DNA from 3 places in the Rubrivivax sp. JA1026 genome. Region 2 is predicted to be linked to each of the others. Evidence: riboswitches for the same ligand, from Rfam matches in the RefSeq annotation. Region 2 holds a riboswitch; each other region holds the start of a gene.

Evidence for each region. Region 2 has a riboswitch for cobalamin ahead of G5B56_RS07030 (TonB-dependent siderophore receptor). Riboswitches for the same ligand answer to the same signal wherever they lie in the genome.
Region 1: another riboswitch for cobalamin. It lies ahead of G5B56_RS12830 (energy-coupling factor ABC transporter permease); the one in region 2 lies ahead of G5B56_RS07030 (TonB-dependent siderophore receptor).
Region 3: another riboswitch for cobalamin. It lies ahead of G5B56_RS02880 (TonB-dependent receptor domain-containing protein); the one in region 2 lies ahead of G5B56_RS07030 (TonB-dependent siderophore receptor).

Annotation. Positions count from the first base shown of each region.
Region 1 covers NZ_JAALCQ010000007.1:46,079-53,741, forward strand. The annotation lists gene cobN (cobaltochelatase subunit CobN) at 1-1,470, opposite strand, end outside; gene cobW (cobalamin biosynthesis protein CobW) at 1,470-2,516, opposite strand; gene cobO (cob(I)yrinic acid a,c-diamide adenosyltransferase) at 2,523-3,092, opposite strand; gene G5B56_RS12830 (energy-coupling factor ABC transporter permease) at 3,105-3,755, opposite strand; cobalamin riboswitch at 3,925-4,184, opposite strand; cobalamin riboswitch at 4,220-4,445, shown strand; gene G5B56_RS12835 (class I SAM-dependent methyltransferase) at 4,512-5,294, shown strand; gene G5B56_RS12840 (TonB-dependent receptor) at 5,326-7,458, shown strand; gene G5B56_RS12845 (ABC transporter substrate-binding protein) at 7,452-7,663, shown strand, end outside.
Region 2 covers NZ_JAALCQ010000003.1:113,020-120,682, forward strand. The annotation lists gene G5B56_RS07005 (cobyric acid synthase) at 1-979, opposite strand, end outside; gene G5B56_RS07010 (ABC transporter ATP-binding protein) at 990-1,748, opposite strand; gene G5B56_RS07015 (iron ABC transporter permease) at 1,745-2,770, opposite strand; gene G5B56_RS07020 (ABC transporter substrate-binding protein) at 2,767-3,630, opposite strand; gene G5B56_RS07025 (bifunctional adenosylcobinamide kinase/adenosylcobinamide-phosphate guanylyltransferase) at 3,627-4,175, opposite strand; gene G5B56_RS07030 (TonB-dependent siderophore receptor) at 4,198-6,048, opposite strand; cobalamin riboswitch at 6,201-6,453, opposite strand; gene G5B56_RS07035 (CTP synthase) at 6,586-7,663, shown strand, end outside.
Region 3 covers NZ_JAALCQ010000001.1:627,865-635,527, forward strand. The annotation lists gene G5B56_RS02860 (branched-chain amino acid ABC transporter substrate-binding protein) at 1-1,116, shown strand, start outside; gene G5B56_RS02865 (NAD(P)/FAD-dependent oxidoreductase) at 1,160-2,446, opposite strand; gene G5B56_RS02870 (cytochrome C) at 2,457-2,783, opposite strand; gene G5B56_RS02875 (YeeE/YedE family protein) at 2,830-3,945, opposite strand; cobalamin riboswitch at 4,099-4,336, shown strand; gene G5B56_RS02880 (TonB-dependent receptor domain-containing protein) at 4,407-6,248, shown strand; gene G5B56_RS02885 (cobyrinate a,c-diamide synthase) at 6,266-7,585, shown strand; gene G5B56_RS02890 (ABC transporter substrate-binding protein) at 7,582-7,663, shown strand, end outside.

The DNA of each region.
Region 1 (7,663 bases), on a different contig from region 2:
GATCATGAAGCGCCCGGCACGCATCATCGGGTCGGCCTCGGGCGCGCCCCAGAGCGCGAGCACGGCGTCGCGGCAGACGGCCGGCAGGCGCTCGAACTCGGCGCGGTAGTCGGCCAGCGCCAGGCTTTGCAGCGCCGGGCGCGCGTCGTTGGCCTCGGTGTCGTTGGTGACGCCGGCGGCCAGCGTGTGCATCAGCGCCTCGCTGTCGGGCGGCAAGGCGCCGACGGCGTAGCCCGCGTCGTGCAGCGCCTGCAGGATCAGCAGCGTCGAGGCCGGCGTATCCAGGCCGACGCCGTTGGCCAGGCGCGCGTCGTCGTTCGGGTAGTTGGCCAGCACCAGCGCCAGGCGCTGTTCGGCCGGCGGCACGTGGCGCAGCCGGCACCAGCGCCGTGCCAGCTCGGCGACGAAGGCCATGCGCTCGGGTTCGGGCTGGTAGCGCACGACGTCGATCTCGGTGCGCTCGCAGCGCCAGGCCACGCCTTTGAAGCTGATCGCGCGCGTGGCGATGCGGCCGTCGACCTCGGGCAGCACGACCTGCATCGCCAGGTCGCGTGGCGCCAGGCCGTGCGGGTCTTCGGCCCAGCCTTCGCGGGTGCTGCCGGCCAGCAAGAGCTGCAGCACCGGCGCGTCGCCGGCCAGCGGCTCGAAACCGGCACCGGCGCCGCCGAGCGCGAACGCCGTCGCGTTGAGCACGACGTCGACCGCGTGGCGCGCCGCCAGCGTGCGCAGCAGCGCCAGGCTCTCGGGGTTCTTCAGCGTGTCGACGGCCAGCGCCAGCGGCTCCAGCCCGGCGGCGGCCAGCGCCGCGAGCTGGGCGTCGAAGACCGCCGTGTTGCCCGACTGCAGATGCGCCCGGTAGAAAACCAGCAGCGCCACCGGCGCACCGGCCGGGCGCGCCGGCCAGGCGGCGGCGTCGCGCGGCACGTAAGGCAGCGCGCAGGGCAGCGGCTCGGGCGGCGAAGGGCGTTCGCCGCGGCCGAAGGCGGCGTGCGCGATCAGCGCGAAGAAGGCCTCGGCCTGCGCCGGCCCGCCGTCGCGCAGGCAGCGCCAGAGCAGGCGGCAGTCGTCGGCCGCGGCCGTCGAGCGTGCGAGCAGCTGCGGGTCTTCGCCGAAGTCGCCCGAGAACAGCGCCAGCCACTGGCCGCGCCGGCGCGCGGTGCGCCCGGCCTGCTCGACGAGGTAGGCCCAGTCGGCTGCGTTGCCGAGGTGGTCGACGACGACCGCACGCGCGTGCTGCAGCACCTCGTCGACGTAGAGGTCCACCGACGCCGGCTGGCGCAGCGCCATCAGGTTGGCCAGGCGGATGCTCGGAAAGCCGGCCGGCAGCGCCGCGGCGGTGTCGGCCAGCAGCGCCAGCGTGCTGTCGGCGGCGCTGAGCACGACGATCTCGCCCGGCGTCTGCGCCAGGCGCACGACGCCGCGGCCCTCGTCGTCGACGAGGCCGGCGGCGCGTGTCGACAGCAGGTGCATCAGCCGGCGGCCAGCGCCTGCTGCAGCTCGGCCTGCAGCACGGCGGCGTCGAGCTCGGCGCCGATCAGCACCAGGCGCGAGACACGTGCCTCGCCCGCGCGCCAGGCACGGTCGAAGTGGCTGTCCAGGCGCGCGCCGACGCCTTGCACGACGAGGCGCATCGCCGCGCCGGGCAGCGCGACGAAGCCCTTGGCGCGGTAGATCTCGTGGCGTGCGACGAGCGCGGCCAACGCCTGCAGCAGGCGCTCGCGGTCGCTCACCTCGACCGTCAGCGCGACCGAGTCGAACTCGTCGTGGTCGTGGTCCTCTTCTGCGTCGTGGTGCGTGTGGCGGCCGTCGATCGCGTCCTCGACGGCGCGGCCCAGGCCCAGCAGCACGTCGGGCGCCAGGCGGCCGTGCTGCGCGGCGAGCAGCTTGACGGCCGCCGGCGCACCGGCGCGCACCTGGGCCTCGACGGCGGCCAGCGTCGCGGCGTCGAGCGCGTCGGTCTTGTTCAGCACGACGAGGTCGGCGGTGGCGAGCTGGTCCTCGAACAGCTCGGCCAGCGGCGACTCGTGGTCGAGGTTGTCGTCGGCGCGGCGCTGGACGTCGACGGCCTGCGGGTCGTCGGCGAAACGGCCTTCGGCCACCGCCGGCGCGTCGACGACGGTGACGACGGCGTCGACCGTGAACGCGTGGCGCAGCGTCGGCCACTGGAAGGCCTGCACCAGCGGCTTGGGCAGCGCCAGGCCCGAGGTCTCGATGACGAGATGGTCGATGCGCTCGCGGCGCTCGGCCAGGCGCTCCATCACCGGCGCGAACTCCTCCTGCACGGTGCAGCACAGGCAGCCGTTGGCGAGCTCGACGAGGTTGCCGTCGTCGCGGCCCGCTTCGTCGCAGCCGATGCCGCAGCCGCGCAGCAGCTCGCCGTCGATGCCGAGTTCGCCGAACTCGTTGACGATGACGGCGATGCGGCGGCCGCCGGCGTTCGTCAGCAGGTGGCGCAGCAGCGTCGTCTTGCCGGCGCCGAGGAAGCCGGTGACGATGGTCGCGGGAATCTTGTGCATGGGTTCTCAGTCCTCGATGCCGCGCTGCGCGGGCACGCCGGCGTCGTAGTGGTGTTTCAGCTTCGTCATCTCGGTGACCGTGTCGGCGGCCTCGATCAGCTCCGGCGGCGCGCCGCGCCCGGTCAGCAGCACGTGGACCTGCGGCGGGCGCGCGCGCAGGCAGGCCAGCAACTCGTCCAGCGGGATCCAGCCGTAGCGCAGCGGCGCCATCACCTCGTCGAGCACGACGAGAAAGTGCGCGCCCGACAGCACCGTGTCGCGCACACGCTGCCAGCCGGCCAGCGCCAGCTCGGCGGAGTGGCCGAGGTCGCGGCTCTTCCAGCTGAAGCCGTCGCCCAGGCCTTCGATCGGGATGCCCAGCTGCTCGAACAGCCGGTGCTCGCCGAACCGTGCCGAGGGCACCTTCATGAACTGGTAGACCTTCACCGCCTTGCCGCGGCCGTGGGCGCGCAGCGCCAGGCCGAAGGCGGCGGTGCTTTTGCCCTTGCCCGGCCCGGTGTGCACGATCACCAGCCCCCGGCGTTCGCCCTGAGGGCGCGGTTTGTCGCGATCGAACGGGGGCGTTTCGATCTGCATGGCGGCGGCCCGTCAGGCGGCGGCGGTGAGCCGCTCGTCCAGGCAGGCGCGCGCCCAGCCGGCTTCGCGCCAGCGGCGCACGGCGCGCACGATCAGCAGCGTGAACACCGGCTCCAGCGCCACCAGCACGAGGTAGGACGAAGCGAAACGCGCCCAGTCGGCCAGCGGCGTCGCTTCCTGGCCGATGGCCAGCCAGAAGCCGACCATCGCCGTGACGCCGGCGTAGTAGGCCGCGTCCAGGCGCAGCACGGTGGCGACACGCGCCTCGCTGACCTGCGCGGCCGACAGGCGGCGGCCGATGCCGAAGTGAACCGCGGTGAGCGGCACGACCAGCGACAGCGTGTTCACCGCCAGGTGCACCAGATCCTGCGGCTCGAACAGCAGGCCTTGCAGCAGCAGGCCGAGCGCGAAGCCGAACAGCGTCGGCAGATAGCCCAGCAGCAGGTAGATCGGCATCGCGCCGATGAAGTGCAGCTCCGACGGGCCGACGGCCATGTGGAAGGACTGCATGAACAGCGAGAAGAACACCGCCGCGAGCGCCGTGCGCAGCCACAGCGCCGGGCGCTTGGCGAGTGCCGGCAGGTGCGCCAGCAGCACGCCGCCGGCGGCGACGTTGGCGGCGAGGATCTTGGTCTGGGCGAGGACGCCGGGTTCGATGTGCATCGGGTGCTCCTGGGTCGAGACGGCGCGACGACGGCGGCCCGCCGCCGCACGACGGCTCGGGCGCGGCGACACGGCACGCGCTGGGAAGGGACGGCTCGGAAAACGTGAGACGGGTTCGACGCGCCTGGCCGCTTCCCCGCGGCTGGCGCTACACGGCGCGCCGCTCGCGCGGGCACGCCACCTCGTTGGCCGGTATCCGGGCTGGCGGACCTGTCCGTGACGCCTTCCCGGTGGCGACGCTGGCGCGCCGCCGTCCCAGTGGCCGTGTCACGGGCCGGAAGAGCCGGCACGAAGCCGTCTTTCCGTCCGCTTACCGTTGCGGGGGCAGCTCAGGTTGGGGCTCGCGCCGTGACGGCCTCGCCCTTCCTGATTCCCGTTGAACTGCCTCGGCGGAGAGCCTCGGCGAGCACCAACGCGGCGCATGATACAGGTCAGGTCTCGCGGCGGGGCCGCCGGCGGCGCTGGTTATGATGCCGGCCGTTGGTGCTCGCGCCCACCCTCCGGTGGATGCAGTTCAACGGGAATCAGGGAGGGGCCTCGTGCCCCCAACCTGAGCTGCCCCCGCAACGGTAAGCGGACGGGGCCTCACAGGCCCCAGCTCGTGTCGAAGCCACTGGGAGTCGTCTCCTGGGAAGGACACACGGGTCGTCTCCGCCAGCCCGGATACCGGCCAACGAGGTGGCGTGCCGCGCGAGCGGCAGGCCGTAAGGCGCCAGGCTGCGGGGAAGCGGCCAGGGCGCGTACGCCGGTATTCCCATGTCTTCCAACGCGCCGGAACTCCGGCCCGACGCCGCCACGCCCTGCGCCTGGGGCGAGGCCGAAGCCGCGTTCTACGCGCACACCATCGTGCGCTCGGGTTACGCCCGCGCCGTGCTGCCGCTGCTGCCGCGCTCGCTGCCCGATCTGCTCGACATCGGTGCCGGCAGCGGCGTGCTCAGCCGCCGCATGCTCGCGCCCGGCGCGCGCTGGCACGCCGTCGAACCACAGCCCGAGATGCAGCGCCGGCTGCTCGCGCGGCGACCGGCGCTGGCCGTGCGCGGCATCCGCCTGGAGCTGTCGCCCGTCGACTGGACGCAGCTCGAGCCCGCCGTCGCCGCCGACACGCTGCTGGCCGCGCACCTGCCGCCGGCGCAGCGTGAACCCGCCGCCTTCCACGACGCGATGGCCACACGCTGGCGCCGCTGCATGGCCTGGGTCGTGCCGGCGCAGGCCGGGCCGGCGACGTTCTGCCTGGCCGGCGTGCTGACGCCCGAACTGCACGGCGCCGACACGCGCCCGGTCGTCGAACGTGTGCTCGCCGCACTGGGCCCCACACGCGCGCCGCAGGCGCTGCACTTCGCCGACTGGCGCTACGAGGTGTGTTTCGAGTCGCTTGCCGCGGCCCAGGCGCACGTCATCGAGCGCCTGCGTCTGCCGCCCGGCGACGACCGCCGGCCGCAGGTGCTGGCCCAGGTCGCCGCCTCGGCGCGGCCCGGCCGCCGCGGCCTGCGCCTGGGCTGCGCCAAACGCAGCGCGGTGCTGCTCTGGCACCGCGACTGACCCTGTTTCCCTCCCTCCAGAAGAAGAGACGATGAAGATGAAGCCACAGGAAAGATCACCGTCGCGCCACTGGCGCCCTGCCGTGCTGGCGCTGCTGCTGCCGGCCGCCGCCCAGGCCCAGAGCGAGGCCGTCGAGACGGTGCAGATCACCGCCGAGCGCCGCGTCGTCACCGCGACACGCGTCGCCGAAGACCCGCTGGATCTGCCGTTCAGCACCTACGCCGTCGGCCGCGACGAGATGGACGCCGTCGGCGCGCGCACGCTGGAAGACGCACTGCGCGCGGTGCCCGGGCTGCAGCACGGCACCCAGGGCAACTACTTCACGCGGTTCGAGACCCGCGGCCTGCGCGACACCCAGGACGTGCTGGTGCTGATCGACGGCGTGCCGCTGCGCCTGCTGCAGGGCAACGCCGACCTGACCTTGGTCGCGCCCGACCTGCTGGAACGCATCGAGTTCATCAAGGGCCCGGCTTCGGCGCTGTACGGCCGCAACGCGATCGGCGGCGTCGTGCAGATGTTCATCGAACCCGAGGCCGAAGGCGGCAGCGCGCGCGCGACGCTGGGCAGCTTCGGCCGCCGCGACCTCGGCCTGCGCCAGCGCTGGGACGGCGAACGCGGCCATCTGTCGGTGGGCGCCGCCTACAGCCGCGTCGACGGCTTCCAGGACGGCACGCCGCGCGACCAGGCCACGGCCAGCGTCGGCGGCGAGCTGGCGATGACCCGCGACTGGGCCAGCAGCGTGCAGCTCTTTTCCAGCCAGGTGAACGCCAAACGCGGCTCGATCGTGCCGCTGAAGGACGGCCATCCGATGTTCGGCATAGCCCCGGAGGACAACTACGGCATCCCCGGCGCGCACGTCGACGGCGAGTACCTGAGCCTGGCCTGGCGCAACCGCGTGCGGCTGACGCCGGCGATCAGCTTCGAGCACCTGAGCAGCATGGCGCGCTACGACCGCCTGTTCCAGGGCGGCATCACCATCGTGCCGCCGCCGGCCGCCGTCACCAAGGGCTGGTCGGAGACCGACACCCAGGACCGCGGGCTGTTCCACGAGTTCACGCTGAACGCCAAGGCCGAACTCGGTGTGACACGGCACGCGCTGCAGCTCGGGCTGAACCTCGAGTCCGGCTGGCAGGACCAGGCCTCGCCGTCGTTCAGCGGCGCACCGACCTATCGCGGCCCCGACTACGACACGCCGGTCAGCAACGTCGGCAGCGATCCGCGCGGCATCCGCGGCCCGGTGACCGACTCGCGCTTCGACCAGCGCGTGCGCAGCCTGTACCTGCAGGACCGCATCGACATCGGCGCGCTGAGCCTCAGCGCCGGCCTGCGCCACGACCGCTTCGAGCAGACGCTGCAGCGCAGCGGCACCGCCGTGCAGGCGGGCCAGGAGGCCAGCCGCACCAGCCCGCGGCTGGGCGCCGACTGGCGCTACGCGGCCTCGGCGGCGAGCGAGAACGCGCTGTTCGCCAACTGGGCCGAAGGCTTCCGGCCGCAGGCCGTGGCGCTGAACACGCGCTCGGGTGTCGTCGTGCCGGCGCTGCTGCGCCCGGAAGTCACGCGCAGCCTCGAGATCGGCGCCAAGGGCCGCGCGCTCGACGACCGCTGGAGCTACCAGGTGGCGCTGTTCCAGGCCGACAAGACCGACGGCCAGCGATCGTTTCGCACCGGGCCCGACAGCTTCATCTTCACCAATGCCAGCTCGCGCGTGCGCGGGCTGGAGACGCTGCTGCGCGCGCGGCTGTCGGCGGCCTGGTCGGGTTACGCCCACTACACCTGGCAGGACGCGCGGCTGCGCGACTTCCCGACCTATGACAGCGCCGGCAACCCGGGGCCGAACTACGCCGGCAACCGCATGCGCATGTCGGCGCGCCACATCGCCGGCGCCGGCCTCGCCTGGTCGCAAGGCGACTGGCAGTGGACGGGCAGCGCCAACCACGTCGGCCGCCGTCCGCTGCGCGACAACGTCGAGCACTCGCAGATCCTGCCGTCGTACACGCTGCTGGCGACGGCCGTCACCTGGCAGGCGACGCCGCGGCTGTCGGTGCAGGCCGGCGTCGACAACCTCGCCGACGTCGAGTACATCGCCGACGACTTCTCGTCGCAGGAAGCAGGCTGCTTCGGCACGCCGCGCAGCCTGTTCCTGCGGCTGAAGGCGCAGTGGTAAGCGGGCCTTCGTCGCCGGCGCGGCGGGCGCTGCTGGCGGGTGCCGCGCTGTGCTGTGCCGGGCGCGAGGCACAGGCCGCGGACACCTGGCCGCGCAGCGTCGTCGACGCGCTGGGGCGCAGGCTGCGGCTGGCCGCGCCGCCGCAGCGCATCGTCGCGATCTTTCCGAGCAACATCGAGATCGTCTTTGCGCTCGGGCTGGAGGC
Region 2 (7,663 bases):
GGCGGGCGATCGCCGCGTCGAGGCCGTGCCGGCGCAGCCAGGCCAGGTCGCCGCTGACCTGCTTGGAGCCCGGCAGGATGATGCAGTCCACGCCCTCCAGCGCCGCGGCGTCGCGCGCCCACAGCAGGCGCAGACCGTCGATGCGCGCCAGCGGCTGGAACTCGTCGAGGTTGCTGATGTGCGGGTAGGCGACGATGGCGACGCGCCGGCGCGCCGCGCCGCGGCCCTGCGGCGCGTCGTGCAGCATGCCGTCCTCCTCGGGCAGGCCGTGGTCGCGCCACATCGGCACGACGGCCAGCGTCGGCACGCCGGTGCGGTCCTCCAGCTGCTGCGGCGCCGGCGCCAGCAGCGACGGGTCGCCACGGAAGCGGTTGAGCACGAAGCCGGCGAGCTGAGGCTTCAGGTCCTCGGGCAGCAGTGCCCAGGTGCCGAACAGGTGCGCGAAGGCGCCGCCGCGGTCGATGTCGGTGACCAGCAGCGCCTGCGCCTCGGCCCAGCGCGCGGTCTGCAGGTTGACGTAGTCGTGCGGCGCCAGGTTGGTCTCGGCCGGCGAGCCGGCGCCTTCGATGATCAGCAGCTCGTGGCGGCGCTGCAGCCGCTCCAGGCTGTCGCGCGCGGTCGCGGCCAGCAGCTCGCTGCGTTCGCGCCAGCCGGCGCGCGACAGCCCCGGCTCGACACGGCCGTGCAGCAGCACCTGGCTGGCGGTGTCGCGCTCGGGCTTGAGCAGCACCGGGTTGTGCTCGACCGACGGCGCCAGCCCGGCGGCCAGCGCCTGGAAGTACTGCGCCGCGCCGATCTCGCCCCAGCCGCCGTCCAGCGCCGGCACGACACGCGCGTTGTTGCTCATGTTCTGCGCCTTGAACGGCGCGACGTCGACACCGCGGCGGGCGGCCCAGCGGCACAAGGCGGTGGCCAACCAGCTTTTCCCGGCACCGCTGGTCGTGCCCCAGACGATCAGCGCCCTAGCCTTCTTTTCCATCACGAATCGCTTATCCCAGGTCTGGCAGCGCCATGGCCCGGGCGCCGCTGCGGTCGATGCGCACCGCGCCGCCGAAGGCGTCGACGAGTGCAGCGTGCACGACCGGGTCGTCATGGCTGCCGTGGGCGAGCACGCGTCCGCCGCACAGCACCAGCAGCCGATCGGCGTGCAGCGCCAGCGGCAGATCATGCAGCACGCTGACCACCGTGTGGGTGCTTCCGAGCCGGCGGAACAGCTTTGCGAGCGCCACCTGGTGCGGCGCGTCGAGGTGCGTGGTCGGTTCGTCGAGCAGCAGCACCGGCGCCTCGGTGGCCAGCGCACGCGCCAGCAGCACGCGCTGGCGCTCGCCGCCGGAGAGCTGCTGCAGCCGCCGGAACTGCCAGTCGCGGCACTCGGTGGCATCCATCGCCGCGTCGACGGCGGCCTCGTCGCGAGGGCCGGCGGTGCCGAGCAGGCCGAGGTGCGGCAGCCGGCCGAGCATCACGGTGTCGCGCACCGTCAGGTCGCCGCTGGCCTCGCCGGCCTGCGCCAGCCAGGCCAGGCGCAGCGCGCGTTCACGCGGCGCCCAGTCGCCCAGCGGCCGGCCGTCGAGCTCGACGGTGCCACGCTGGTACGGCAGCAGCCCGGCGAGCACGCGCAGCAGCGTCGACTTGCCGGCGCCGTTGGGGCCGACGATCGTCGTCCAGCCGGGCTGCAGCACGCAGCTGACACCGGACAGCACCTCGCGCGCGCCCAGCCGCGCGCCGACGTCGGCCGCGATCAGGTTCACCGCACGCCCCGCTTGTGCAGCAGCCACAGCAGGTAGCCGCCGCCGAGCACCGCGGTCAGCACGCCGACCGGCAGCTCCTGCGGCGCGATCAGCCCGCGGGCGAGCACGTCGGCGCCGAGCATCAGCACGCCGCCGGCCGCGGCGCTGGCCGGCAGCATGAAACGCTGCGGCGCCGGCGCGAAACGGCGCACCAGGTGCGGCGAGACCAGGCCGACGAAACCGACCAGCCCGGCCTGCGACACCGCCAGCGCGGTGCACAGCGCCAGCAGCACGACCAGCAGCAGGCGCAGCCGCGGCAGCGCCAGCCCCAGGCTGGCGGCGCTCTCCTCGCCCAGGCCCAGCGCGTCGAGCGCGCGCGCCAGGCGCCAGGCCGGCGGCAGCGCCAGCGCCAGGCCGACGGCCAGCAGCGCCACGCTCTGCCAGCCGAGGAAGCCGGTCGAGCCGAGCATGAAACTCTGCTTGCCGCGCAGCGCGTCGGGCACCCAGGTCGTGACCAGATCGCTGGCGGCGCCGAGCACGACGCCGACGACGACGCCCGACAGCAGCAGCCGCATCGGCTCCTGTGCGCCGCGCGCGAGCATCAGCGTCAGCGTCACGCCGCCGAGCGCGCCGACGAAGGCGGCACCGACGAGGCCGATGCGCGCCAGCCACTCGACGCTGCCCAGCGCCAGCGCATGGCCGCCGATGGCGCTGGCGGCGAGCACCGCGACCACCGCCAGCGAGGCTCCCGAGCCGGTGCCCAGCAGGTAGGGATCGGCCAGCGGGTTGCGGAACAGCCCTTGCGCGATCGCGCCGGCCAGCCCCAGCAGCGCGCCGACCAGCAGCGCACCGATGGTGCGCGGGGCGCGGATCTGGCCGACGATCAGCTCCATCGGCACCGCCGAGTCGGCGTCGCTCCAGTGCCAGCTCCAGCCTTCGCTGCCGACCGCCAGGCCGAGCAGCGACAGCGCCAGCGCGGCCAGCGCCAGCCCCGCCACCAGCCGGCGGCGGCGCGACAGGTCCAGGGCCAGCGCGGGGTTCATTTCTCGGGCAGGCCGGCCAGGCAGTCGGCGATGGCGAGCGCGGCCTCGCCCATGCGCGGGCCGGGACGGATCAGCAGCAGGTAGCGCTCGCGCTCGAAGCCGCAGGCCTGGCCGTCCTTCAGCGCGCGCAGCGTGTGCCAGCCCGGGCGCTCGGCCATCGTCGCGAGCGCACGATCCTCCGCCATCACGAGGTCCGGCGACTTGCGCACGAGGAACTCGGGGTTCAGGCGCGGGAAGGCGCCGTACTCGGCCGGCACGACGTTGCGCAACCCCAGGCGCTGCAGCGTCTCGCCGATGAACGAGCCGGGGCCGGCGGCGTACGGCGTCGAGTCGACCTCGAAATAGACGCTGCGCCCGCGCAGCCGCGGCGGGATGCGCGCCGCGGCCGCCGCCTCGTCGCGGTGGATCGAGGCCCAGAGCTGCGCCGCGCGCTGCGGCTGGCCGAGCACACGCGCCAGCGCATCGGTCGAGTGGCGCACCTGGGCGTGGGAGTCCGAGTCGAAGACCATCACCTTCAGCCCCAGCGCCTCCAGGCGTTCGGCAACCCGCGCCGAACGCGCGGCGAGCACGAGTTCGGGGCGCAGCGCGACGATGCGCTCGACGCTGGCGTCGTCCAGCCCGCCCAGGCGGGGCAGCGCGTTCACCTGCGCCGGCCAGTCGGAATAGCGGTCGACGCCGACCAGGCGCGCGCAGGCGCCGAGCGCGCAGACGGTCTCGGTCAGCGAAGGCAGCAGGCTGACGATGCGCTGCGGCGGCCCGCCCTGCCAGGCCACGCCGCGGTCGTCGCGCGGCGGCTCGGCGGCCGTCGCGGCGCCGGCGCACAGCGCCAGCAGCAGGAGCAGACGGTGCACCGGCTTCATCGCGGCCCCTTCAGCGGCAGTTCCAGCCCGGCGACCATCAGCGTCACGCGGGTGCTGGCCGCGGCCACGCGCTGGTGCAGCCGGCCGAGTTCGTCGACGAAGCGCCGCGCCTGGCGCGACATCGGCGTCACGCCCAGGCCGATCTCGTTGGACACGAGCACCACCGGGCCGCGCGCGGCGGCCAGCGCGTCGACGAGCGCGTCGACCTCGGCCGCCGGGTCGTCGACCGGCGCGCCGTCCAGCGGCATCAGCAGGCCGGTGAGCCACAGCGTCAGGCAGTCGACGACGACCATGCGCCCGGGCTGCGACTCCTCGCGCAGCACGGCGGCCAGCGCACGCGGCTCCTCGCGCGTGGCCAGCCCCGGCACGCGGGCGGCACGGTCGGCGCGGTGACGCTCGATGCGCGCGCGCATCTCGTCGTCGCCGGCCATCGCGGTGGCGACGAGCACGGCGCCGTGCCCCGGCAGCGCGAGCCAGTGCGCCGCGCGTGTTTCGGCGCAGCGCGACTTGCCGCTCTTGGCGCCGCCGAGGATCAGCTCGTGCATCGTCCGCCCCGGGCGTGCGGCGTCAGACGCCGCCTTCGTAGCGCAGGCCGAGCCAGAACTGCCGGGCCGGGCCGCGGTAGTAGGCCGAGGGCTCGAGGTCCTCGTCGGTCGCGTTCAGCAGCCGGCTCTCCAGCGTCCAGCCCTTGGCGAAGCGCCAGCCGGCCTTCAGGTCCAGCGTGGTCTCGGCGCCGAGTTCGCGGCTGTCGGGCCGGGCGCCGACGTGCAGCACGCTGGCCCCGGCGTTCCAAACGCCGTGGCGCCAGTCGAGGCCCAGCGTCTCCTGGTGCGCCGCACGGCGCGTCAGGCGGGCGCCGGTGTCCTCGTTCTTGGCGTCGAGGAAGTCGACCTGGGCGCGCAGCGACCAGTCGCCCAGCGCCTTGGCGCCCGACAGCGTCGCGCCCTGCAGACGGGCGCGGGAAGTGTTGGCGACGCAGCCCAAAGCGTAGAGGGGGTCGTCAGGACACAGGCTGCCCTTGGCCGGCCCGATCAGGTTCTTCAGCCGGTTGCGGAAGACCGTCAGGGCGGCGCGGTCGCCATCGGCGGCCCACTCGACGCCGAACTCGACGCTGCGCCCGCGTTCCGGCTTGATGCCCGGCACGCCGTAGCCGGGGTACAGCAGGTCGTTGAACGACGGCGCGCGGAAGCTGTTGCCGGCCAGCGCACGCAAGCGCCAGGCGGGCGTCAGCGCGAAGCTGCCGCCCAGGCGGCCGGTGGTTTGGGCGCCATAGTCTGAGCTGTCGTCACGGCGCAGGTCGGCCTGCCACGAGTAACGGCCGGCGCTGCCCGTCCAGGACAGCACGGCACTGTCGGTGTCGCGATCACCGCGGTAGCTGTCGGTCTTGGCGTCTTCTTCCAGACGCTCGACGGCGGCGACGATCTGGCCGGCGACGCCGGTCTCCCAAGCCAACTGCGCGAGCGCGTGGTCACGCGTGGTGCGGTAACGGTAGACCACCGCCTCGCCGCTGCGCGACTCGTCGACCGCGCGGTCGACCCGCAGTGTCGCAACCAGGCCCGGCGCGAGCGTGCCGCGCCAGTCGAGCGCGGTGGCGTCGACGTCGAGCTGGTCGCGGAAGTCCGGCGTGTTGTCGGGGGCGTAGTTCGGCGGCGCGTACTCGGTGCTGTCGATCTGGGTTTCCAGCCGGCTGCGCAGCAGCGACAGGCCGATGCGGTGGCCCGGCGCCGGCGTGAAGCCGATGCGTGCCTGGCCGCTGTCGCGCGTGTAGCCGTCGTCGTCGGCGTTGTAGTTGCCGTACGGATCGCCGGGGCGCAGCGCGCTGTCGCCGTCGTCGTGCTGCCGGGCCAGCGACGCGGCGAAATCCCAGGCGCCGAAGCTGCCGCTGGCACCGGCCGACAGCTCGCGTGCGCCGCGGCCGCCGAACGCGGCGGCGGCGTCGAAACGCAGGCCGGCGTCGGCGCGGCGCGTGACGATGTTGATGACCCCCCCGACGGCGTCGGCGCCGTAGAGGCTGGAGCCGGGGCCGCGCAGCACTTCGACACGCTCGATCTGCGCCAGCGGCAGCGCCTGCACCGACGGGTCGGCCAGCGTCGCCGAGCCGATGCGCACGCCATCGACCAGCACGACGGTCTGGCTGCCCGAGGCGCCGCGGATCATCACCGAGGTGGCGCCGCCGGGGCCGCCGCTGCGCGACAGCTGCACGCCGGCCTGCTCGCGCAGCAGGTCGGCCAGCGACGTGGCGCCCGAGGCACGCAGCGTGTCGCCGTCGATCACGACGACGTCGGCGGCCAGCCGCGAGACGGCCAGCGGCTCGCGCGAGCCGGTGACGACGATGGTTTCGGAGGATTGCGCCGCCGCAGTGGCGGCGACGAACGAACAGGCGACCGCGACGACGGTGCGGCGGTCGAAACAGGACATGGACAAGCGGGCCTCCAGCCGCACACCCCGTGCGGACCAGCGATGAGTCAAGCCGCCGTCCTGGAACGCGGCACGCCCGATGTCACCCGAGCCGGCGGACGTCAAGACGGACTCCGGGCCGCGGGGGTTCGTGCGCGCCGCCCACCGCGACGCCGGCATCCCTGGCATCGGGCCGGTATCCGGGCTCGCGAGTGCCGGTCCGACGGTTTGACCGTGGACCGAAGCCGTCAGCGCCTTCCCAGTCCTCGCTGGACCAGTGGCTGCATTGCTGACCGCACCTCGCCGACCGTTGCGGGGGCAGCGCCGGAATTGCCGCGCGTCATCGTGGACGCGCCGCGCACCGGCTTCCCGTTCAACCCTCCGACACCTGCCGTGCAAGAGGGCACCTGATGCAAGCGGCGCGAAGTCTAGCACCGCCGGGGGGCGCGGCGACACGCCCGAGCGGCGCGCCGGCGCACCGGGGAGCGGCAGGGGGCGCCGCCTATAATCACGCTTTACCACCTGGGCACAGCGACTTGCGCATGTGCCCCACGCGACATGACCAAGTTCGTCTTCGTCACCGGCGGCGTGGTGTCCTCCCTCGGCAAGGGGATCGCGGCAGCCTCGCTGGCGGCGATCCTCGAGTCGCGAGGTCTGAAGGTCACCCTGATCAAGCTGGATCCGTACCTCAACGTCGACCCGGGCACGATGAGCCCGTTCCAGCACGGCGAGGTGTTCGTCACCGATGACGGCGCCGAGACCGACCTCGACCTCGGCCACTACGAGCGTTTCATCACCACGCGGATGAAGCGCACGAACAACTTCACGACCGGCCAGATCTACAAGAGCGTGCTCGAGAAGGAGCGCCGCGGCGACTATCTCGGCAAGACGGTGCAGGTGATCCCGCACGTCACCAACGAGATCCAGGACTACGTGCGCCGCGGGGCCGTCGACGTCGACGTCGCGATTGTCGAGATCGGCGGCACGGTCGGCGACATCGAGTCGCTGCCCTTCCTGGAGGCCGTGCGCCAGCTGAGCCTGAAGCTCGGCCCGGCGAACACCGCCTTCGTGCACCTGACCTACGTGCCGTGGATCGCCGCCGCCGGCGAGCTGAAGACCAAGCCGACGCAGCACACGGTGCAGAAGCTGCGCGAGATCGGCATCCAGCCCGACGCGCTGCTGTGCCGCGCCGACCGCCGCATCCCCGACGACGAGCGCGAGAAGATCAGCCTGTTCACGAACGTGCCTCAGCACGGCGTGATCTCGATGCCCGACGTCGACACGATCTACAAGGTGCCGCGCGTGCTGCACGAGCAGGGCCTGGACGAGCTGATCTGCATGAAGCTGCAGCTGCTGACCAAGCCCGCCGACCTGCGCCGCTGGGACACGCTGGTGCAGGAGGTCGAGCACCCGCAGAACCGCGTGACGATCGCGATGTGCGGCAAGTACACCGACCTGTCGGACTCGTACAAGTCGCTCAACGAGGCGCTGCGCCACGCCGGCATCCACAACCACGCCAAGGTCGACATCGAGTACGTCGACGCCGAGACGCTGGACGAGCACAACGTCGCGCAGCTGGCGCAGTACGACGCGATCCTCGTGCCCGGCGGCTTCGGCCAGCGCGGCGTCGAGGGCA
Region 3 (7,663 bases), on a different contig from region 2:
CTGCTTGCCCTGGCCTGCGTGGCCGTTTCCGCGTCGGCCGCCGAGCCGATCGTCGTCAAGATCGGCCACGTCGCCGCGCTCAGCGGCCCCGCCGCCCACCTCGGCCGCGACAACGAGAACGGCGTGCGCATGGCGATCCAGGAGCTGAGCGCCAAGGGCGTGCAGATCGGCGGCCGCCCGGTGAAGTTCGAGCTGCTCGCCGAAGACGACGGCGGCGACCCGAAGCAGGGCACCGCGGCGGCGCAGAAGCTCGTCGACAGCAAGGTCAACGGCGTCGTCGGCCACCTGAACTCCGGCACCGCGATCCCGGCCGCACGCATCTACAGCGACGCCGGCATCCCGCAGATCGCGCCGTCGGTGACCAACCCGCGCTACACCCGCCAGGGCTTCAAGACGACCTTCCGCATGGTCGCCGACGACGCCCAGCTCGGCGGCACGCTGGGCCGCTACGCGGTGCAGACGCTGAAGGCCAAGACCGTCGCCGTCATCGACGACCGCACCGCCTACGGCCAGGGCGTGGCCACCGAGTTCGAGAAGGCCGCCAAGGCCGCCGGCGCGAACATCGTCAAGCGCGAGTTCACCAACGACAAGGCGACCGACTTCACCGGCATCCTCACCGGCATCAAGGCCGCCAAGCCCGACGTCATCTTCTACGGCGGCATGGACGCCGTCGGTGGCCCGATGCTGCGCCAGATGAAGCAGCTCGGCATCACGTCGAAGTTCATGGGCGGCGACGGCGTCTGCACCGCCGAGCTGCCGAAGCTGGCTTCGGGCCAGGTGCCCGACGGCCAGGTGGTCTGCGCGATCGCCGGCGGTGTCGAAGGCGCGCAGAAGCCGGTGATGGACAAGTTCAAGGCCGACTTCAAGAAGAAGTTCGGCACCGAAGTGCAGATCTACTCGCCCTACACCTACGACGCGACCAAGGTGATGGTCGAGGCGATGGTCAAGGCCGGCTCGGCCGACCCGGCGAAGTACCTGCCGGTGCTGGCCAAGATCAGCGTCCCGGGCGTCACCGGCACGATCGCCTTCGACGAGAAGGGCGACATCAAGAACGGCGCGCTGACGCTCTACACCTTCAAGGGCGGCCAGCGCGAAGAGATCGCCGTCGTTCGCTGACGGCGGCGGCGGGCGGCACCCCCCGCGGGGGCCGCCCGCAAGCTCACAGCGCCAGCGCGTCGGCCCAGATGTTCTCGGCCCAGGCCTGCGCGTACAGCGCCTCGGCGGTGTTCCAGTCCTTGGACACGCCGACCGAGGCCGGCACCGCCTTGAAGGTCTTCTCGGCGGCGTCGTAAGGGTGCACCGAGGCGACGTGCACCGCGTGCGTCGCCGACAGGTAGCTGTAGCAGGTGTTCATCACCAGCGGCGCCGGGTTCACCGGCTCGCCGCGCAGCCGCTGGATCACCGCCGCCGCCGCCACCTTGGCGTGCTGGTTGGCCATGTGTCCGCTCTTGGGCATCAGCGGCGCCGAGAAGGTGGCGTCGCCGAGCACGTGCACGCCCGGCAGCGCCTGCGACTCCAGCGTCAGCCAGTCGACACCCACCCAGCGCCCGTTGACCGTCACCAGCCCCGCGTCCTGCGCCAGCCGGCCGGCGCGCTGCGGCGGGATGACGTTGAGCACGTCGGCCTTCACGTCCTCGAAGTCGAAACGCGCGAGCCGCCCCGAGACCTCGCGCAGCTCGGCGTTCGGCCGGTACTCGACGATGCCGGCGTAGTGCTCCTTGAACGCGCGCTCGAACAGCGCCTTCTTCGACTGGATCTCGGCATTGGCGTCGAGCACCAGCAGCTTGGCGCGCGGCCGCGCCTGCTTCAGCCAGCCGGCGATGACGGCGGCGCGTTCGTAAGGCCCCGGCGGGCAGCGGTAAGGGGCGCGCGGGATCGTCATCGCGACGACACCGCCGTCGGGCAGGGCCTCGAGCTGGCGGCGCAGCGCGACGGTCTGCGGCCCGGCCTTCCAGGCGTGCGTCACGGTGCCGGCGTCGAGTGCCGGCTGCAGGCCGGGGATCGCGGCGGTGTCGAAGTCGATGCCGGGCGCGACGATCAGCCGGTCCCAGGGCAGGGTGCTGCCGTCGGCCAGGCGCAGCAGGCGGCGTTCGGGGTCGATCGCCACGGCCTCGCCGCGCACCCGCTTGACGCCGGCGGCGGCCAGGCCGTCGTAGCCGCGCGTGATGTCGTCCAGCGTGCGCCAGCCGCCGAGCACCAGGTTGGAGATCGGGCAGGAGACGAACGCCGCCTCGCGTTCGACCAGCGTGACGTCGACGCCGCCCCACAGCCGCAGGTAGCGTGCCGCGGTGGCGCCGCCGAAACCGCCGCCGACGACGACGACACGTCCGGGTGTCGGCTTGACGACGCGGTTGCCGGCGCAGCCGGCCAGCGCCAGCGTGCCGCCGGCCAGCCCCGCGCCCAGCAGGCGGCGGCGCGAGAGGGCGAAACGATCGGGTTGCTGCATCGTGTCGCTCCTAGCGGGCGTCGGCCGGCCGGGCCGGCTGCGCCGCGAACCAGTGCGCCGCCAGCCGCAGCTGCTCGTCGCTGTAGCCGCGCAGGATCTGCGCCATGATCGTCGACGGCTGCGCGCCGCTGCGGTAGTCGGCGATCGACTGCAGGATGCGCTCGGCCGGCTGGCCCGCCAGCGACTTGATCGCCGTGCGCGAGTGGCCGTCGGTGCCGTGGCAGTTGGCGCAGGTGGCGGCGACCGAGCGCGCGGCCAGCGCCTCGTCGGCCCGCAGGTCGGCGGCGGCCGGCAGTGCCAGGCTCGCGGCGCCCAGCGCGACCAGCAGCGGTCGCATCGGCGATCTCATGTCGTTGTCCTCCGATCGTGGTGGGGTGGTGGGTTCAGCCGCAGCGTTCGATGCGCCGGCGCTGCAGCGCCAAGCCTGCGAAGCCGCCGAGGACCATAGCCGAGACGGCGATGGCGCTATGCGCGGAAAGCGTCGATAGACCTGCGATTCCTTGCCCGACGGTGCAGCCCAGCGCGGTGACGCCGCCGGTGCCCATCAGGACCGCGCCGACGAGATGGCCGGCCGTGTCCTCGGTGCCGGCGAAACCCTGCCAGCGAAAGCTGCGTGTGGCCAGCGCGACCGCGGCCGAGCCGGCGACGATGCCGGCGGCGCTGCAGATGCCGATCGTCAGCGTCTTGCGGCTGTCGCTGAAGAACAGCAGCCAGTCCAGGCCCCAGGCCAGTGGCGCGACCAGGCTCAGCGACTCCATGCGCCGCGAGTTCGTCGCCAGGAAGGCCGGCTCCAGCGTCTCGGGGTGTTCGGGCACGAAACCCAGCCGGCCCGACAGCCACCAGGCGGCGACCACCAGCACCCCGATCGCGGCGCCGCCGGCGACCTCGCGGCCGCGGCCTTCGGGCCGTGCCAGCACCCAGGCCAGCAGCGCCGCGGCCACCGCCGCGCCGAGCCAGGGGGCGAGCGTCTGCAGCGGCAGGCCGGTGGCGGCGGCCAGCGCACCGGCCGCGTCCTGGCCGGCCGGCAGCTCGAAGCCGACGCGGTCGACGCTGGCCACGCGCAGCACGGCGCTGACGCCTTTCATCGCCGCGAAGCCGCTGGCGCCGACGACGAGCACGACGACCAGCGACTTCAGGCTGCCGCCGCCCAGGCGCACCAGGTTGCGTGCCGCGCAGCCCGACGCCAGCACCATGCCCAGGCCGAACATCGCGCCACCGACGATCGCCGACAGCCAGCCCACGCGCGTGCCGCCGTACAGGCTGTCGGCCGCACGCACCCAGCCCAGGCCCACCATCAGGTGAAAGCCCAGCACCGCGACGGCGACGGCGGCGACCCAGGCCCGCAGCCGGGTGCGGTCGCCGAAGGCGAAGACGTCGGCCAGCGCGCCCATCGTGCAGAAGTGGGTTCGCTGCGAGACGGCGCCGAAAGCCGCGCCGATGACGAAGGCGCCGGCCAGCAGCAGGCGCAGGTGGGCGTCGAGTTCTTCCGCGGTGGGCATGGCGGCATTGTCGCGGCGGCTGCCGGCCGTCCCGGCGCACGGCTTGTGCGCGATGCGCATGTGCTTCTGCGCCAGGCAAGGAAGACGGTCGAGGCGTTCGCTTGATTGTCATCAAGGAATCGCGCAACGTGCCCCGGCGCTGCCGAGGCCTTGCCTATCATGCGCCCCGTTGGTGCTCGTCCCCGGCGTCTGCCGGGACAGTTCAACGGGAATCAGGAAGGGGCGACACGGTGTCGCCGGTTCGCCCCCAACCTGAGCTGCCCCCGCAACGGTAAGCGGTCGGAGCCCTCGCAGGCTTCCGCTCGTGTCGAATCCACTGGGTCAAGCGCCTGGGAAGGGCACACGGGTCGCGCCGCCAGCCCGGATACCGGCCAACGTGGGGGTGCGTGCGCCTGCGGCGCGGGCACCGTACAGCGGCGGCTGCGGGGAGGTGGTCGGCCGCGCCGACTCTGACTTTTTTCATGTCGACTTCCGTCCCGGGCTTGAACGCCCCGCTGCGCGCCTGCGCTCTCGCCACCCGTCTCGCCGTCGCCGCCGCCGTCGCGCCGGCGGCCTTCGCCCAGGCCGGCGAAGACCCGATCGTCATCACCGCCAGCCGTCTCGAAGAGCGTCTGTCGCAGACGCTGGCCGACGTCTCGCTCGTCGACCGCGCGGCGATCGAGCGCAGCGGCGCGAGCAGCGTCGCCGACCTGCTCGCCCGCCTGCCCGGCATCGAGATCAGCCGCAACGGCGGCCCCGGCGGCAGCACCAGCGTCTACATCCGCGGCGGCGAGACGCGCCACACCGCGGTCTACGTCGACGGCGTGCGCGTCGACTCGCAGAGCACCGGCGGCGCCGCCTGGGAGCAGATCGCGCTGGACCGCATCGAACGCGTCGAGGTGCTGCGCGGTCCGGCGGCCGCGGTCTACGGCTCGGACGCCGTCGGCGGCGTGGTGCAGGTCTTCACCCGCCGCGGCCAGGGCGCGCTGCGCGCCAGCGGCGGCCTGGGCTGGGGCAGCCGCGGCAGCCGGCTCGCCGACGCCGGGCTCTCGGGCTCGGACGGGCGCCTGGACTACGCGCTGTCGGCCGGCTGGAGCGACAGCAACGGCTTCGATGCGCGCGACGGCCAGAATCCCGATACCGACGGCTGGCGCCGCGGTTCGCTGCAGGCCCGCGTGGGCTGGCAGCTCGCGCCCGAGCACCGTGTCGAGGCCTCGATGACCGACAGCCACCTGAACGCCCGCTACGACGGCAGCTCGACGCGCGACGACCGCTCGCATCACGAACTGCGCACCGCCGCGCTGTCCTGGCGCGGCCAGTGGAACGAGCAGGCGCTGAGCAGCGCCCGGCTGTCCGAGTCGCGCAGCCTCTACGAGACCGAGCCGAGCATCTACCAGACGCGCACGCGCTTGCGCGACCTGACGCTGCAGCACGAGCAGCAGTTGCGGCCCGGCCAGCGGGTCTCGCTGACGCTGGAGCGGCGCGAGGACCGCCTGGACAACCTGGCCTCGGCCACGGCCGTGCGGCTGCAGGACGAACGTTCGCAGGACGGCGTCGCGCTGGGCTGGCGCGGCGAGTTCGGCGTGCATTCGCTGCAGGCCCACGCCCGCCACGACGACGACAGCGAGTTCGGCGGCAAGGGCACCGGCAGCCTGGCCTGGGGCTGGCGCTTCGCGCCGGCCTGGCGCCTGACGGCGTCGGCCGCGACCTCGTTCCGCGCGCCGACGCTGTACCAGCGCTTCAGCGACTACGGCGTCCCGAACCTGGTGCCCGAGAGCGGCCGCAACCTCGAGATCGGCCTGCGCCGCAGCGCCGGCGAGCACGAGATCGGCCTCGTCGCCTGGCGCAACAAGGTCGAGGACCTGATCGTCTTCGGCGCCGCCGGCCCCTGCGCCTCGAGCTTCGGCTGCTACGAGAACGTCGGCCAGGCGAGCTACGAGGGGCTGACGCTGTCCGGCCGCACGCGCGTCGGTGCCGTCGCGCTGCGCGCCTCGGCGGACTTCCACGACCCGAGGAACGAGGCCACCGACAAGCTGATCGCCCGCCGTGCGCGCCGCCTGGCGACGCTGGGCGCGGACACCGTGCTCGCCGGCTGGCGCCTCGGCGCCGAGGTCCAGGCCGCCGGCGAACGCTGGGACGACGCCGCCAACACCCGGCGCCTGGGCGGCTACGGCCTCGTCAACCTGAGCGCCGAGACCAAGCTCGGCAAGGGCCTGACGCTGCAGGCGCGCCTCGACAACGCGGGCGACAAGGACTACGCGCTCGCGCGCAGCTACAACGTCGCCGGCCGCAGCGCGCTCGTCGTGCTGCGCTGGGCGGTCTGAGCGCGGGGACCGGGACGATGGCCGCCGTCGTGCTCGTCGCCGCCCCGGCCTCCGGCCAGGGCAAGACCACCGTCGCCTGCGCGCTGGCGCGGCTGCACGCGCGCCGCGGCGCGCGCGTGCGGGCCTTCAAGTGCGGTCCCGACTTCCTCGATCCCCAATGGCTGGCGCTGGCCAGCGGCGCCAGCGTCGACACGCTGGACCTGTGGATCAACGGCGAAGCCGACTGCGCGGCGCGTCTGGCACAGGCGGCGGCCGAGGCCGAGCTCGTCGTCGTCGAGGGCGTGATGGGCCTGTACGACGGCGAGCCCAGCGCGGCCGACCTGGCGCAGCGTTTCGGCCTGCCGGTGCTGGCGGTCATCGACGCGGCGAAGATGGCCGCCACCTTCGGCGCCCTCGTGCACGGGCTGCGCAGCTGGCGCGAGCTGCGCTGGGCCGGTGTGCTGGCCAACCGCGTCGGCGGCGCGCGCCACGCGGCGATGCTGCAGGCGGCGCTGCCGCCCGAGGCCGGCTGGGCCGGCGCGCTGCCGGCCGACGGCCGCTTCGCGCTGCCGGAGCGCCATCTCGGCCTGAGCGCCGCCGGCGAGCTGCCCGATGCGCTGACCCGGCTCGACGCCGCCGCCGACGCGCTGGCCTCGACACCGCTGGGCGCGCGGGCCCTGGCCGACTGGCCGCAGTGGGTGCCGCCGCCGGTCGCCGCGCCGGCCGCGCCGCAACGCCGGCTCGACGGCCGGCGCATCGCCGTCGCGCACGACGCGGCGTTCGCGTTCGTCTATCCGGCGAATCTGCAGACCCTGCACGCGCTCGGCGCCGAGACGGTGTTCTTCTCGCCGCTGGCCGGCGACGCGCTGCCCGACTGCGACGCCGTCTGGCTGCCCGGCGGCTACCCGGAGCTGCACGCCGAGGCGCTGGCCGCCCGCCGCGACCTGGCGGCGCAACTCGCGGCGCACCTGGCGGCCGACCGCCCGGTCTGGGCCGAGTGCGGCGGCATGATGGCGCTGGCCGAGACCCTCGTCGACGGCCAGGGCCGGCAGCACCGCCTCTGGGGCCTGCTGCCCGGCCGCGCGGTGCTCGGCCAGCGTGTCGCCGCGCTGGGCCCGCACTGCCTCGTCTTCGGCCGTGGCGAGCTGCGTGGCCACAGCTTCCACTGGTCGCGCTTCGAGACCGGGCTGGTGGCCGCCCTGCACACCGAACCGGCGCGTGCCGGCGCCGGCCTGCCGCTGCCGCCGGGCGAGCCGGTGTACGAACTCGGCGCGCTGAAGGCGAGCTGGTTCCACCCGTGGTTCGCCTCGTCGCCCGAGCTGACGGCGCGGCTGTTCTCCCCGGGAGCGCTCGCATGATCCGGCGCCTGCTGATCCTGCTGGCGGCGCTGGCGCTGGCGGCCGGGGCGGCCGCGGCGCCGGTCGTCGTGCGCGACG